Regions from separate parts of the Micrococcus antarcticus genome, predicted to be linked through region 2. Evidence: riboswitches for the same ligand, from Rfam matches in the RefSeq annotation. Region 2 holds a riboswitch; the other holds the start of a gene.
The links. A riboswitch is a leader RNA that binds a small molecule or an ion and turns the genes downstream of it on or off. The one in region 2 is predicted to bind S-adenosylmethionine.
Positions count from the first base shown of each region.

Region 1: another riboswitch for S-adenosylmethionine. It lies ahead of LG274_RS11290 (bifunctional o-acetylhomoserine/o-acetylserine sulfhydrylase); the one in region 2 lies ahead of LG274_RS09505 (methionine ABC transporter ATP-binding protein).

Region 1 covers NZ_CP085253.1:2,425,869-2,430,081, forward strand. The annotation lists gene LG274_RS11280 (CPBP family intramembrane glutamic endopeptidase) at 1-517, shown strand, start outside; gene LG274_RS11285 (VOC family protein) at 594-1,253, opposite strand; SAM riboswitch class IV at 1,418-1,535, shown strand; gene LG274_RS11290 (bifunctional o-acetylhomoserine/o-acetylserine sulfhydrylase) at 1,658-3,034, shown strand; gene LG274_RS11295 (homoserine O-acetyltransferase) at 3,031-4,158, shown strand; gene LG274_RS11300 (SGNH/GDSL hydrolase family protein) at 4,163-4,213, opposite strand, start outside.
Region 2 covers NZ_CP085253.1:2,017,470-2,021,682, forward strand. The annotation lists gene LG274_RS09500 (acyl-CoA dehydrogenase family protein) at 2-1,276, shown strand; SAM riboswitch class I at 1,479-1,570, shown strand; gene LG274_RS09505 (methionine ABC transporter ATP-binding protein) at 1,724-2,530, shown strand; gene LG274_RS09510 (methionine ABC transporter permease) at 2,532-3,197, shown strand; gene LG274_RS09515 (MetQ/NlpA family ABC transporter substrate-binding protein) at 3,444-4,213, shown strand, end outside.

The DNA.
Region 1 (4,213 bases), 410 kb from region 2:
CCTCGCCTGGGGCCTGGCGCTGTTCGTGGGGATCGGCCTGGGCACGCTCGCGGTGTACGCGGCCGGCCGCGCTGCCGGGGTCACGACGGCGATCGTCGCCGCCGCCCTCGACGACACCTGGTACCAGGTCCCCGTGCTGCTGCTCTCGGCCGCGCGGCACGCGCTCGTGGAGGAGGTGATCGTGGGGGTCTGGCTCGTCGACCGCCTCGGCTGGCTCCAGCGGCTGCACACCGCCCGGCGCGCCGGAGCCCCCGCGCCCGCCGCGGAGGGCCCGGGCCTCGTCCTGCCGGCCCGCATCTGGACCGTGGTGCTCGCCCTGGCCGTGCTGCGGGGCAGCTACCACCTCTACCAGGGCGTGGGGCCGGGCATCGGCAACGCGCTCATGGGGGTGGTGTTCACCCTGGTGCTGCTGCGCACGCGCCGGGTCATGCCTCTCGTCCTCGCCCACTTCCTGCTGGACGCGGCCGGGTTCGTGGCGTATCCGCTGCTGCACGAGGCAGGGCTGCTCGGGGTCTGAGCCCCGGACGAGGCCGGCCCCGCCTCGGGGAGGCGGGGCCGGCGTCGTCGTGGTCCGTCCGGGCGGGGAGGAGGGGTCAGAGGGTGACCGGGCCCGCGGGAGTCGTGAAGGTCACCGAGACGATGCCCGGGGTGCCGGAGGGGGCGAGGTAGTCGACGTCGACGTCCGCGACCCCGTCCTCCTCGCCGACCTGCTCGCCGCCGAGCCACTCGATGAGGCGGTCGCGGGAGCCGGCGATGGCCACCTTGTCGATGGAGGCCTGCGGCTCGGCGGCCTGGGACGGGTGCATGTCCTCCTGGCCGTCGGCCCAGCGCACGATGAACGGCAGCTGCGGGTCGGCAAGGGTGCCCTTGACGCCGATCTGACGCCAGGACAGCTCCCGGCCGTCGGGGAAGCGGCGGATGCCGGGCACGGCCTCGCGCTCCAGGCGGCGCTCGAAGCGGCCGATGTCCGGGGTGGAGACGGCCCAGCTCATCCAGCCGCCGCCCTGCTCGGAGCGGGCGCGGACGAGCTGGCCGAAGGGGGCGCTGAGGGAGGCCGGGTGGTCCATGGCCTCCACGACCTCGAGCCACTGCCCGTTCCGCATGGGGAACAGGGCGTTGTGGGTGCCGAAGCGCGGGTGCACGCCGCCCTTGATGCGGTCGATGCCGAGGGTCTCGACGAGGCGCTCCACGGTGGCTTCGAGGCCCTCGGGCCCGGCGGCGTAGGAGACGTGGTCCATCCGGCAGGTGTTCACGGCGTTGTTCCTCTCCGAACCCCCGGGCGGGCCGGGCGTCGAACGCGATGGGAGGGCGGCGCCGTCGGCCCCTTGACCTCCGAGCCGCCCCTGTGATTCACAGCGTATCCATGTGTGACACGCCCGATGAAATCGGCCCCGCACTCGTGGCACACTGGCGGCACGGTCACGAGAGTCAGCGTCTTTGCCCCGGCATGCTGACCGGCAACCCTCCTTCCGCGGTGGGGTGCCCCGGGTGACGACCAGGCCGGCTCCCACACGGGCTGCCGGCAAGCGCGGGCCGTCCCCTCGGCCCCTCTCGACGACGCCGGGGCACCCCCGGCGCGAGGCGCCGGGTCGACCCGGCGCACCGACCGCCGGGAGGGACGCGGGTCCGGCCCCTGAGGAGCTCAGGAGAGTCCGCCATGACCGACCAGAACATCCCCGCCGAGACCACGCCCCTGACCCCGGCCGCCGCGTGGGGCTTCTCCACCGCGCAGGTCCACGCCGGCGCCGCCCCCGGCCAGCACGCCTTCGGCGCGACGGCCCTGCCCATCTACCAGACGACCTCGTTCGACTTCCCCTCCGCCGAGGTGGCGGCGGACCGGTTCGCCCTCAAGGACCTGGACCCGCTCTACACCCGCATCGGCAACCCGACCCAGTCCCCGGTGGAGGAGAAGGTCGCCGCGCTCGAGGGCGGCGTGGGCGCGCTGCTGCTGGCCTCCGGCCAGGCGGCCACGACCTTCTCGATCCTCAACGTCGCCGGCGCGGGGGACCACGTCGTCGCCTCGGCGAGCCTCTACGGCGGCACGCAGAACCTCTTCAAGCACACCCTGGCCAAGGTGGGCGTGGAGACGACGTTCGTGACCGATCCGGACGACATCGAGTCCTGGCGCGCCGCCGTGAAGGCGAACACCAAGGCCTTCTTCGGGGAGACCCTCGGCAACCCCCGGGGCGACGTGCTGGACGTTCGGGCGGTGGCCGACGTCGCGCACGAGGCGGGCGTGCCGCTGATCGTGGACAACACGCTGGCCACCCCGTACCTGCTGCGCCCGATTGAGCACGGCGCGGACATCGTCACCCACTCGGCCACGAAGTACCTCGGCGGGCACGCCGCCGCCATGGCCGGCGTGATCGTCGACGGCGGCACGTTCGACTTCGCGCAGCACCCCGAGCGCTTCCCCGGGTTCAACGAGCCGGACGAGTCCTACCACGGGCTCGTGTACGCGCGGGACCTGGGGGTGGGCTCGCCGCTCGGCGCCAACCTGGCCTTCATCCTCAAGGCGCGCGTGCAGCTGCTGCGCGACTACGGCTCGGCCATCTCCCCGTTCAACGCGTTCCTGGTGAACCTCGGCCTGGAGACCCTGTCCCTGCGCATGGAGCGCGCCGTGGCCAACGCGACGGCCGTGGCCGCGTGGCTCGAGGCGCGCGACGACGTGGACTCCGTGGTCTACGCCGGCCTGCCCTCCAGCCCGTGGCACGAGCGGGCGCAGCGGTACCTGCCGCGCGGCGCAGGCGCGTTCGTCTCCTTCGAGATCGCGGGCGGCGCCGAGGCGGGCGCGGCGTTCGTGGACGGGCTTGAGCTGCTGCACCACGTGGCCAACATCGGCGACGTCCGCTCGCTCGTGGTGCACCCGGCCTCCACCACCCACGCCCAGCTCACCGAGGACGAGCAGCGCGCCGCCGGTGTGACGCCCGGGCTGGTGCGCCTCTCGCTCGGCGTGGAGGACGTCGAGGACATCCTCGCCGACCTGGAGCGCGGCTTCGCGGCGGCGGCCGGTGCGGGGGAGGGCACCCGATGACCGCGGTCGCGAGCCGCCCGTCCCTGACCGTCGACCTCCCCGAGGGCGCCCGCCACACCGTCTCGGTCGGGCCCCTGACCACCGAGACCGGCGGCTTCCTCCCGGACGTCACCCTCACCTACGAGACGTGGGGGACCCTGGACGCCGACGGCTCCAACGCGGTCCTCGTGCTGCACGCCCTCACGGGCGACTCGCACGTGGCCGCGCACGCCGCAGACCCGACGCCGGGCTGGTGGGACGCGCTCGTCGGCCCCGGCCGGGCGGTGGACACGGACCGCTGGTTCGTCGTCGCCCCCGCGATGGTGGGCGGCTGTCACGGTTCCACGGGCCCGTCCTCGCCCGACCCCGACGGCGTGCCGTGGGGCTCGCGCTTCCCGTTCCTCACGCTGCGCGACGCGGTGGAGGCCGAGCGCCGCCTCGCCGACCACCTCGGGATCGACGTGTGGCAGGCCGTGATCGGCGGGTCGATGGGCGGGGCCCGCGCCCTGGAATGGGCGGTCTCCCACCCGGAGCGCGTGGCCGGCGTCGGGGTGCTCGCCTCGACGGCGCAGTCCTCGGCGGACCAGATCGCCTGGGGCCAGGCGCAGGCCGCGGCCATCCGGCTCGACCCGGCGCACCGCGAGGGCGACTACTACGGCGGACCCGGACCCGAGACGGGCCTCGGGATCGCCCGGCGCATCGCCCACACCACCTACCGCACGGCCGAGGAGCTCGAGTACCGCTTCGGCCGCGAGCCGCAGGGCGCGGAGGACCCGTTCGGGGCCGCCGTCGGGAGGCGGCAGGGACGCTACGCGGTGGAGTCCTACCTGGACCACCAGGCCGCGAAGCTGTCCGCGCGGTTCGACGCGAACTCCTACCTCGTGCTCACCGAGGCGCTCATGAGCCACGACGTCGCCCGTGGGCGGGGGAGCCTGTCCGAGGCGCTGGGGCGCTTCCGCGGGCGGGCCTTCGTGGCCGCCGTCGACTCCGACCGGCTGTACCGGCCCGAGGAGTCGGCGCTGCTCGCGGAGCTGCTGCCCGGCGAGGTGCCCGTCCACTCGATCGTCTCGCCGATCGGCCATGACGGGTTCCTCACCGAGTACGGGCAGGTCGCCGACGCCCTGAAGGAGACCCTCGCCCTCTGACCGCTCAGGAGGCCGGCTCGGCGGGCGGCGTGACCGGCAGCGACTCCGTGTGGTC
Region 2 (4,213 bases):
CATGCAGAGCCCCGCCGCCGACCACGCATCCCTCTCCGCCGAGTTCGCCGAGGTGTTCCACGCCGCCGCCCAGGGCGAGCGGGCCCGCGAGGCCGGGCGCCACCTGCCCTTCGTGGCGCAGCAGCGGCTCCAGGAGGCCGGGCTGGGGAAGGTCAGCGTCCCGGCCGAGTTCGGCGGGCGCGGAGCCGGGCACGAGACGGTGCTGCGCCTGCTGGCCGACCTCGCCGCGCGGGACGTGAACACCGCACACCTGTGGCGTTCGCACCTGGTGTTCGTGGCCGCCGTCGACGACCAGCCTCAGCGCCTGAGGAAGGCCTGGATGCCTCACGCCGCCGCGGGGGAGTGGGCCGGCTCCGCCCTCGCGGAGCGCGCCGGATCCGGGGCCGCGCCGGGCCGGGCGGCGGCGCGTGCCGCCCGCGACGAGGGCGGCACGTGGGTGGTCACGGGCCACAAGTACTACGCCACGGGCTCGGCGTTCGCGCAGTGGACCATCGTCACGGTGGGCGTGGACGGGGCCGACCTCGTCTCCCGACGCAACTCGAAGCGGGCCGGCGGCGCGGTGCGCGAGCCGGAGCGGGCGATCGCGGTGGTGCGCGTGCGCCAGCCGCGCGTGCGCATCAAGGATGACTGGGACGGATTCGGCCAGCGGCTCACCGCCACCGGGTCCGTGGTGCTCGACGGCGCGGCCGCGGAGGACCTGCTCGAGGTGCCGCGTTCGCACGGGCCCGTGCCGGTGCTCGAGGAGGCCACGCTGCTGGCCCTGCAGGTGGGCGTGGCCCGCGCGGCCCTCGACGAGGGCGTGGCCCTCCTGAAGGCCCGCACCCGAACGTTCAACACCGGCACGGCGGACCGCCCGCAGCAGGATCCGCAGCTGCTCGAGATCGTGGGGCGCATGGCCGGGCAGGTGAGCGCGGCTCGGCTGCTCGTGCGCGAGGTCGGGAGGGCCATGGACGCCGCCGCGGCGTGGGACGCGGCCCATCCGGACGACGTCGAGGGCGAGGTGAGCGCCCGCCTGTGGGACGAGGCGATGGACGCGGCCTACCGGGCTCAGGCCGTGGTGCCGGACTTCGTCCTCGAGGTCTGCACCCGGATCTTCGACACCCTCGGCGCCTCCGCGACCTCCACCGAGCTGCAGCTGGACCGCCACTGGCGCAACGCCCGCACCCTGGCCACGCACGATCCTGCCGTGTTCAAGGTCCGGATGGTCGGGGACCGCCTGGTCAACGGCGCGGCCCCGGTCGCGTACACCTCCGCCGGCGAGGTCCCGGAGGACTGAGCGCGGCGGGGTCGGCGGGCACGGTGGCCCCACCACGACGACGGCGGCGCACCCGGGCGGGGGCGTCGCCGTCGTCGTGGTGGGGGCGGTCCTGTGACGACGTGTGCGCGGCGCCGAGATCCCCCACGGCCCTGGCGGCCGCGATGCGTCCTCGCCGGTCGGCCCGGCTGTGAGGCGCGGGGCCGGTGTGATGAAGTCATTGCACCCATCCAGAGCGGCCGAGAGATCTGGCTCGACGACGCCGCAGCAGCCCGCCCGTACGGACCAGGGTGCTACCGCCAGAACCGATGGAGGAATGCATTGATCTCACTTCGCCATGTCTCGACCACCTTCACCCGGGAGGCCTCTCCGCGGCGGGCCCGGCCTGCCTCGCCGGCCGCTTGGCTGCGCCGACGGAACGCCGTGGTGGTGGACCCGCCGTCGTCGTCCGGTGCATCCTTCACCGCCGTGGACGACGTCTCACTGGACATCCCGGCCGGGGCTATCCACGGCATCATCGGCTTCAGCGGCGCCGGGAAGTCCACCCTTCTGCGCAACATCAACCTCCTGCAACGTCCCACCGCCGGCGAGGTGTGGTTCGATTCCGAAGAGCTCACGGGCCTCTCCGAGGCCGAGCTACGGATCCGCCGTCATGAGATCGGGATGATCTTCCAGGGCTTCAACCTCGTGCACAACCACACCGCCTTGGGCAACGTCGAGCTGAGCCTGAAGTTCACCGGCGAGCGCAATGCCCGAAACCGACGGAAGCAGGCACTGGAGGCGCTCGACCTGGTGGACCTGGCGGACAAGGCGTCCTCCTACCCCGCGCAACTCTCCGGAGGGCAGAAGCAACGTGTGGCCATTGCCCGTGCGCTGGCGACGCGCCCGAAGCTCCTCCTGTGCGACGAGCCGACGTCCGCCCTCGACCCCTTCACCACGGCCACGGTGCTCCAGTACCTGGCGGACATCAACCGTCAGCTGGGCATCACCGTGGTGATCGTGACCCACGAGATGGAGGTCATCAAGGCGTTGGCCGACGACGTGTCCGTCATGGAGGCCGGGCGCGTGGTGGAGAGTTTCAGCGTGGAGGACCTGTCTTCGGGACGGTTCATACCCACCACCTCCATCGGCGCCTACCTGGTGTCTGAGGGCATCCACCTCGACCGGGCTGGACGCGGGCACACTCCACCCCCGGAGCCCCCGGCCGAGCGCCGAGACGGCCCCCTGGACGCCGCGCCGAGCCTGCCCCTCCTGGCCGGGGCGGAGGTGGCCTGAGATGGAGCGCATCGTCGAACTCCTGCCGGAGCTCACCGTCGCCCTGGGCCAGACGCTGCTGATGATCGCCGTGGCCATCCCAGCGGCCGTGGCCCTGGGCATTCCGCTCGGCGTGTGGCTCTTCACCCATGCGCCCGGCGGCATCTCCCCGTCGCCGCGGGCGCATCGCCTCGTCTCAGGCCTGGTGAACGTGTTCCGTTCCTTCCCGTTCCTGATCCTGCTCATCGCCATCATCCCGTTCACCCGCCTGGTGGTGGGGACAACCGTGGGAACCGCCGCGGCGATCGTGCCCCTCACCGTCAACGCGATCCCGTACTTTGCCCGGCTCGTGGAGCAGAACATGACGCAGCTCGGCGGGGGAGCCGTCGAGGCGGCAAGCGCGATGGGGGCGACGCGCGGCCAGATCATCCGCAACGTCCTGCTGGTCGACGCACGCCCGGCACTCATCGGATCGATCACCATCACCATGGTCAGCTTCATCTCGTTCTCCGCCATGGTCGGACTCGTCGGCGGCGGTGGCATCGGCGATTTCGCCATCCGATACGGCTATTACCGCTACGAGACGGAGGTCATGGCGGTGGCCATCCTCGCCATGCTCCTGCTGGTCACGGCGGTCCAGTTCGTCGGCGGCCGGCTGGTCCGCCGCACGGACAAGCGCCTGGCCTGATCTGTGTGCGCGGTGCACGCGCCCCTTTTCACGTACGCCACTCTCCCGCCCGAGATCGCCCCCCCCGTGCCCTTGCGGCCTCATCGAAAGGTAACCCCCATGCTCCTGCACGCCCACTCACCGTCGTCCAGGCCCACCCGCCGCCGTGTCCTCCAGGGGCTGGCCTTGACGGCCTTCGCAGGTCTGTCCTCCACCGGTTGCGGATCGTCCCAGGAGGCCGGCGCCACTCCGGACAGGAAGATCTCCATGATCGTCACGGAGTCCGCCCCTTACCAAGAGCCCACGGAGCTTGTGAAGAAGAAGCTCGCGGGCCAGGGGTGGACGTTGCAGACGACGTACGTGACGGACATCATCCAGCCCAACAACACCGTCCAACAGGGCGAGTATGACGTGAACTTCTTCCAGCACCTGGCCTACCTGAAGCAGTTCAACAGGGACAACGGCACGGCCGTGGAGCCGCTGTTCTCCGTCTACTACGGACGCAGCGGCCTCTTCTCCCTCACCCTCGACTCCTTCGACGACCTGCCGCAGGGGGCCAAGATCTCCATCCCGGTGGACACCTCCAACAACGGCCGTGCGCTCCAGCTGTTGGCAGAGGCGGGTGTGATCGAGGTCGATCCCGACAAGCCGGTGACCCAGCTGTCCCAGCGCGACATCACGTCCAATCCGAAGAAGGTCGAGTTCGTCGAGGTGGACCAGCAGTCGCTCGCCCAGACTCTCCCTGACGTCGCCGCGGGCTTCGGGTTCGTCCGCCTCATCGCGGAGGCGGGGTACGACGTCGACGAGTCCACCTTGATCCTGGAGGACGACCCGGGGGTCCAGCTGCCGTTCTCCGTCGTCGTCGCTGCCAAGGCGGACTTCCGGGACACCGAGGCCGCACGGGTCCTGCAGGAGGCCTACCACTCTCCGGAGGTCCAGCAGTGGTACGCCGACTACGAGGGAGGAGTGGTGGCCTACACCGGTGAGGTCACCCTGGAGAACTCCGCTCAGGTCTGGAAGGAGTTCTCGTCCGAGTG